2 linked regions of the Rhodopseudomonas palustris genome follow. The protein of the gene in region 1 binds, or shares a complex with, the protein of each later gene. Links are inferred from orthologs where the notes say so. Each region holds a gene or a part of one and is shown in the gene's direction. Other genes may lie near its edges.

What was found.
Region 2: the proteins of ccmB (region 1) and ccmE are in contact, whole or in part, in a solved structure (PDB 8CE8), measured with the Escherichia coli proteins. The link is inferred for Rhodopseudomonas palustris from one-to-one orthologs.

What each region holds. Positions count from the first base shown.
Region 1 is NZ_CP140155.1:4,181,042-4,184,333, reverse strand. The notes cover bases 306-3,286. They hold ccmB (heme exporter protein CcmB), read left to right. Parts: upstream 306-1,452; coding sequence 1,453-2,121; downstream 2,122-3,286. Other genes in these bases: trxA (thioredoxin), read right to left, coding at 3,158-3,286; SR870_RS18900 (LON peptidase substrate-binding domain-containing protein), read right to left, coding at 2,455-3,129; SR870_RS18905 (Trm112 family protein), read right to left, coding at 2,172-2,369; ccmA (heme ABC exporter ATP-binding protein CcmA), read left to right, coding at 480-1,082. Also shown: aconitate hydratase AcnA, read right to left, coding at 1-258; more of trxA, read right to left, coding at 3,287-3,292. UniProt on the Escherichia coli protein: Required for the export of heme to the periplasm for the biogenesis of c-type cytochromes.
Region 2 is NZ_CP140155.1:565,994-569,258, forward strand. The notes cover bases 79-3,032. They hold ccmE (cytochrome c maturation protein CcmE), read left to right. Parts: upstream 79-1,283; coding sequence 1,284-1,781; downstream 1,782-3,032. Other genes in these bases: ccmI (c-type cytochrome biogenesis protein CcmI), read left to right, coding at 79-1,154; SR870_RS02530 (heme lyase CcmF/NrfE family subunit), read left to right, coding at 1,778-3,032. Also shown: more of ccmI, read left to right, coding at 51-78; more of SR870_RS02530, read left to right, coding at 3,033-3,265. UniProt on the Escherichia coli protein: Heme chaperone required for the biogenesis of c-type cytochromes. Transiently binds heme delivered by CcmC and transfers the heme to apo-cytochromes in a process facilitated by CcmF and CcmH.

The sequences.
Region 1 (3,292 bases):
GCGCGCCGGGCGGAACGCGATCTCGTGTTCCAGCGCCTTCTTGCGCATCCACTTCGCGACCGCCTGGATGTCCGCTTTCTTGACCGTGCGGTCGTCCTCGTTGCGCAGCAGATTTTCCAGCAGCACCTTCATCGAATAAGGCAGCCGGGAGATGCCTTTCAGGCCGTTCTTCTCGGCGGTGGGCAGGCTGTAATAGACGTAAGACTTGCTGCCGACCTTGAGGATCTTCCGGCATTTGAAGCTGTCGAGCGAGGTCATGAAAGGCGGGTCCCAGATTTTCGTTTTTCGATGGGCGGGCGAGCGTTCATGCGGGCACCCGGAGAAGCGAGCCGAACGGCTTGCAGGCGCCGATGGTGTACTGCATCAAGTTCCGGCTTATAGAACCTTTCCAGATGCGCCGCCAGTTCGACAACGACTAGCGCCCGCATCGATTGTGAGCAAGACGGTCCCGATTCCGGGGACGGAACAGGCGACGTGGAATGCGGCTTTCGGGACGCGGGCTGAGATGCATACGAGGCGGCCGCGAGGTGTTCGACGGACTCGATTTCGAGGCCGCGGGCGGCGAGGCGCTGGCGCTGGTCGGCCATAACGGCGCCGGCAAGACCTCGCTGCTGCGGCTGATCGCCGGCCTGCTGATGCCGGCGGCTGGTATCATCACGTTCGATGGCGGCGAGCCGGACACCCCGGTGGCGGAACAAGCGCACTATCTCGGCCATCGCGACGCGCTGAAGCCCTCGCTCAGCGTCGTCGAAAATCTCGCCTTCTGGCGCGATTTTCTCGGCGGCGAACCGGCCGATCTGATGGCCGGGATCACCGCCGTGGGCTTGTCGCACGCCGCGGAACTACCGGCCGCGTATCTTTCCGCGGGCCAGCGGCGGCGGCTGTCGATCGCGCGGCTCTTGGTGGTGCGCCGGCCGATCTGGCTGCTCGACGAGCCGACCTCCGCGCTCGACGTCAAAGGTCAGGCGATGTTCGTGAACCTGATGAGCGACCACCTCGCCCGCGGCGGCCTGATCGTCGCCGCCACCCACAGCCCGCTCGGCATCACCACGCGCGAGATGCGGATCGGAGCGGCAGCGTGAGCGGGGTGCGGGTCATGAACGGATTGCGTTTCGCGGCGGCGCGATCGCCGGCGTCGTGCTCGGGGACCCCCACCCCCGACTCCGGACCGAGCCATGGGCAGGCTCCCTCCCAGAGGGCAGGGCAATCACATATAGAATTTCGACGGCACGGGGGCTCTCTTCACCCTCCCCTGGAGGGGGAGGGTCGGCACCCAGGCCGCGAAGCGGCGTGGGTGACGGGGTGGGGTGAGCAGCGGGCACGGCGGATGAACTCTTCGCCACCCCACCCCGCTCGCTGCGCGAGCGACCCTCCCCCTCCAGGGGAGGGTATTCCTCGTGGCAGCCGCAAACCCTCAGATGCGATCGCCGCGCGCAGCGCAGGAGGCCCGCGATGACCGCGCTCGGCGCGATCATTCGCCGCGATGTGAAAATCGCGATGCGGGTCGGCGGCGGGGCGCTGATCGGGGTGCTGTTCTTCCTCACCGTGGTGGTGCTGATGCCGTTCGCGGTCGGCCCCGACCTCAAGCTGCTGCAGCGATTGGGCCCCGCGATCCTGTGGCTCGGCGCGCTGCTGGCGAGCCTGTTGACGCTCGACCGGCTGTTCACCGCCGACGCTGAGGACGGCTCGCTCGATCTGATCGTGATGAGCCGCACGCCGCTGGAACTGACCTGCGCCGCCAAGGCCCTGGCGCATTGGCTCGCCGCCGGCCTGCCGCTGATCGTCGCGACCCCGGTGCTCGGCCTGCTGCTCAACCTCGACGGCACCGCCTCGCTGGCGGTGATGGCGACGCTGCTGGCCGGCACGCCGGCGCTGACCTTCACGGGCATGATCGGCGCCGCGCTGGCGGTGGCGCTACGCCGCGGCGGCCTGCTGATGGCGGTGCTGGTGCTGCCGCTGTCGATCCCGGTGCTGATTTTCGGCGTCGCCGCCTCGCAGGCCGCGATCACAGGGCCGGTGCCGTTCGGCACCCCGTTCTCGATCCTGTGCGCGCTGTCGCTGGCGAGCCTGGTGGTCGGCCCATTCGCCGCCGCGGCGAGCCTGCGCCACGGGCTGGATTGAACGCTGACCGGCCGTGCGGGGCTGCCGTCATGGCGACGCCCGCAGCAGCCTCACCCCAGCTTGCGGGCTTCTTCCGGCAGCATGATCGGAATGCCGTCGCGGATCGGATAGGCGAGCTTGGCGCCGCGCGAGATCAGCTCCTGACGGGCGGCGTCGAATTCCAGCGGGCCCTTGGTGATCGGGCACACCAGGATTTCCAGCAGCTTGCGATCGACGGTGGTCTCGGGGCGCTCGGGGGATGTCGTCATGGTCCACGATCTGGAATGAGGATTGCGGGATTGAAGCGGCAAGTCGGCCCCGGCGTCAACGCGGCGGCGCAAATCGCGCCGGCGCTCACTGCAGCGGAGGATCGCCGCTGGTGCGCTTCTTGGCGAGGTCCATCTCGGTGACCGCGATCAGGATCTCGGCGCGGGTCTTGAGGTCGGGCGCTTCCAGCATCGCCTGCTTCTCCGGCGCGCCATAGGGCGACATCATCGCCAGTGCGTTGACCAGCGCCTCGTTCGGCGCGCTTTCGACGCCGTCCCAGTCGACCTTGAGATTGTTGGCCTTGAGGAAGTCGGTCAGCACCGTGAGCAGCGACTCGCGATCGACCTCGTCCTCGCCCTTGCGGGCGGTGAAATCGTCGACGTAAGGGAAGTAATCCACCTTGCACTGCCGGTAAGGCGTCTTCACCGACAGCTCCTCGACCACCTTGAAGCGCGACACGCCGGTGAGTTCGAGGATGTAGCGGCCGTCGCCGGATTCGGCGAGCTGAGTGATGCGGCCGACGCAGCCGACCTGGAACAGTTTCGGCGCCTCGTCCTTTTCCGAATGCGTCGCGTCGGGCTGGATCATCCCGATCAGCCGGTGGCCGTCGCGCAGTGAATCGTCGACCATCGCCAGATAGCGCGGCTCGAAGATGTTGAGCGGCATCTGGCCGCGCGGCAGCAGCAGCGCGCCCGGCAGCGGAAACACCGGAATCACCTCGGGAAGGTCGGCGGGACCGCGATAGTCGGCATTGATCGGCATCGGCGAATCCCGCAGTTCGAGAGCAACTTCAGGAGAACAGGATGGTCGAGAGCCGCTTGCGCCCCTCGACCGTGGCGTCGTCGACCGGACCCCAGGCCTCGAACAACTGCACCAACTGCTTGCGGGCGCCGTCCTCGTTCCATTTGCGGTCGCGCCTGACGAT
Region 2 (3,265 bases), 3.6 Mb from region 1 along the record:
ACCGCGTCGCAGCCGGCGTTTGCGCTTTCTTACCCCGGAACCCTCCTCGCATGGCCTTGTGGTTTGTGTTGGCGATCATGACGGCCGTCGCGGTGTTCGCCGTACTGTGGCCGCTCGGCCGAGGCGTCCGCACCGAGCGTCAGGGCAGCGAAGCCAATGTCTACAAGGACCAGCTCGCCGAGGTCGACCGCGACGCCGCCGTCGGGCTGATCGGCCCTGCCGAAGCCTCCGCCGCCCGGGTCGAAATCGGCCGCCGGCTGCTCGCCAGCGCCGATGCCGAAAGCAAGGCTCCGGTGACGACGCGCCGCGGGTTGCGGCGTGGGGTCGCGGTGTTCGCGCTGGTCGGCCTGCCGGCGCTGGCGCTCGCGGTGTATCTGCCGCTCGGCTCGCCGATGCAGGGCGACGATCCGCTGGCGAGCCGCACCAAGACCGCGGCGGCCTCGCAGCCGCTCGAAAGCCTGGTGGCCCAGGTCGAGGCGCATCTGGAGAAGAATCCGACCGACGGCCGCGGCTGGACCGTGCTGGCGCCGGTGCTGACCAAGCTCGGGCGGTTCGACGACGCCGCGCGCGCTTACCGCAATTCGCTGACCTATGCGGGCGAAACCGCCGACCGCCACGCCGATCTCGGCGAGGTGCTGGTGGCGGCTTCGGGCGGCGTGGTGACGGCCGACGCCAAGTCGGAATTCGAGCGTGCGGTGAAACTGAAGGCCGACGATCCGAAGGCAGGGTATTTCCTGGGCCTTGCTGCCGAACAGGACGGGCGGCCGAAGGATGCCGCGGCGATGTGGCGCGCGATGCTGGCGAAGGCGCCGGCGGATGCGCCGTGGAAGCCGATGCTGCAGGCGCAGATCGCCCGGATCGAGGGCACGCCGCTGCCGGCGCTGCCCGACGAGACGATCGCTTCGGCGCAGAACATGAGCGAGGCCGACCGCAGCGCGATGATCCGCGGCATGGTCGACAAGCTCGCCGCCCGGCTGCAGCAGAACGGCGACGACGTCGAGGGATGGCTGCGGCTGGTGCGTGCCTATATGGTGCTGGGCGACGGCGACAAGGTGAAGCAGGCGCAGGCGCAGGCGCGGCAGGCGGTGGCCGGCAATGCCGAGCGGCTGAAGCAGCTCAATGACGGGCTGAAGACTCTCGGGCTGGACGGATGACGACGAGGCCGGAGTTCATGCGGTTTTCCGACAAAATCGTCCGGCAAATGTCGCGCAAGCGCGAAACGCAACGATCAGGCGTCGACCATCACGGCGGCGCTCGGGATGCCGAAACAAGCAAGGCTCACCATGACTCGTAAACAGCGGCGGTTGATGATGATCGGGGGCGCCGGCGTGGTGCTCGTCGTCGCGGTGGGGCTGGTGCTGAACGCGATGCGCGGCTCGATCGTGTTCTTCTCGACGCCGCAGATGGTGCACGAGCAGCATATCGAGGCCGGCAAGCGCTTCCGACTCGGCGGCGTGGTCGAGCCCGGCTCGCTGTCGCGCGGCGAACAACTCGCGGTGGCCTTCAAGGTGTCCGACGGCGCCGCCACCGTGCCGGTGGCGTTCAAGGGCATTCTGCCGGATCTGTTCCGCGAAGGGCAGGGCGTGATCGCCGAGGGGGCGCTCGACACTGCCGGCGTGTTCAAGGCCGATACCGTGCTCGCCAAGCACGACGAAACCTACATGCCGAAGGAAGTCGCCGACGCGCTGAAGAAGCAGGGCCACTGGAAGGACGACTACGAGAAGAAGCCGCCGGGCGCAGGGCCGGCGGCCTCCGCCTCCGCGGCCGGACCGGCGCGATGATCGCCGAGGCCGGTCACTACGCACTGGTGCTGGCGCTGGCGCTGGCGCTGATCCAGTCGACGGTGCCGATCCTCGGCGCGCGGCTGGGCGACGGCGGGCTGATGAACGTCGCGCGCTCGACGGCGCTGGCGCAATTCGCCTTCGTCGCCGTCTCGTTCGGCGCGCTGGTCTGGCTCAACGTCACCTCCGACTTCTCGGTCGTCAACGTCTACGAGAACTCGCATTCGGCCAAGCCGCTGCTCTACAAGATCACCGGCGTGTGGGGAAACCACGAAGGCTCGATGCTGCTGTGGGTGGCGATCCTGGCGCTGTTCGGCGGCATGGTCGCCGCCTTCGGCAACAATCTGCCGCTGTCGCTGCGCGCCCATGTGCTGGCGGTGCAGGCCTGGGTGGCGAGCGCGTTCTATCTGTTCATCCTGATCACATCGAACCCGTTCCTGCGGATTCCCAATCCGCCGCTCGAGGGCCGCGATCTCAATCCGGTGCTGCAGGATATCGGCCTCGCGGTGCATCCGCCGCTGCTGTATCTCGGCTATGTCGGCTTCTCGATCTCGTTCTCGTTCGCCGCGGCAGCGCTGATGGAAGGCCGGCTCGACGCCGCCTGGGCGCGCTGGGTGCGGCCGTGGACGCTGATGGCGTGGATCTTCCTCACGCTGGGGATCGCGATGGGCTCGTACTGGGCCTATTACGAACTCGGCTGGGGCGGCTGGTGGTTCTGGGACCCGGTCGAGAACGCCTCGCTGATGCCGTGGCTCGCCGGCACCGCGCTGTTGCATTCGGCGCTGGTGATGGAGAAGCGCAACGCGCTGAAGGTCTGGACCATCCTCTTGTCGATCCTGACCTTCTCGCTGTCGCTGCTCGGCACCTTCCTGGTGCGCTCAGGCGTCTTGACCTCGGTGCACACCTTCGCCACCGACCCGTCGCGCGGCGTGTTCATCCTGATGATTCTGTGCGTCTTCATCGGCGGCAGTCTGGCGCTGTTCGCGTGGCGCGCCTCGTCGCTGAAGCAGGGCGGGCTGTTCGCGCCGATCTCGCGCGAGGGCGCGCTGGTGCTGAACAATCTGTTCCTCACCACCGCCTGCGCCACGGTGTTCGTCGGCACGCTGTATCCGCTGGCGCTGGAAGTTCTCACCGGCGACAAGATCTCGGTCGGCGCGCCGTTCTTCAATCTCACCTTCGGGCCGCTGATGGTGCCGCTGATGCTGGCGATGCCGTTCGGCCCGCTGCTGGCGTGGAAGCGCGGCGACCTGCTCGGCGCGGCGCAGCGGCTGGTGGCCGCCGGCGTCGTGGCGCTGCTCGCGGTCGCGCTGGTCTGGGCCTGGACCACCGGCGGCCCGGTGCTGGCGCCGCTGGCGATCGGACTCGCGGTGTTCGTGATCGCCGGCGCGCTCGCCGATATCGTCGAGCGCATCGGGCTGTTGCGCAATCCGCTGTCGATCTCGTCGCGCCGCGCCCGCGGACTGCCGCGCTCGGCATGGGGTACG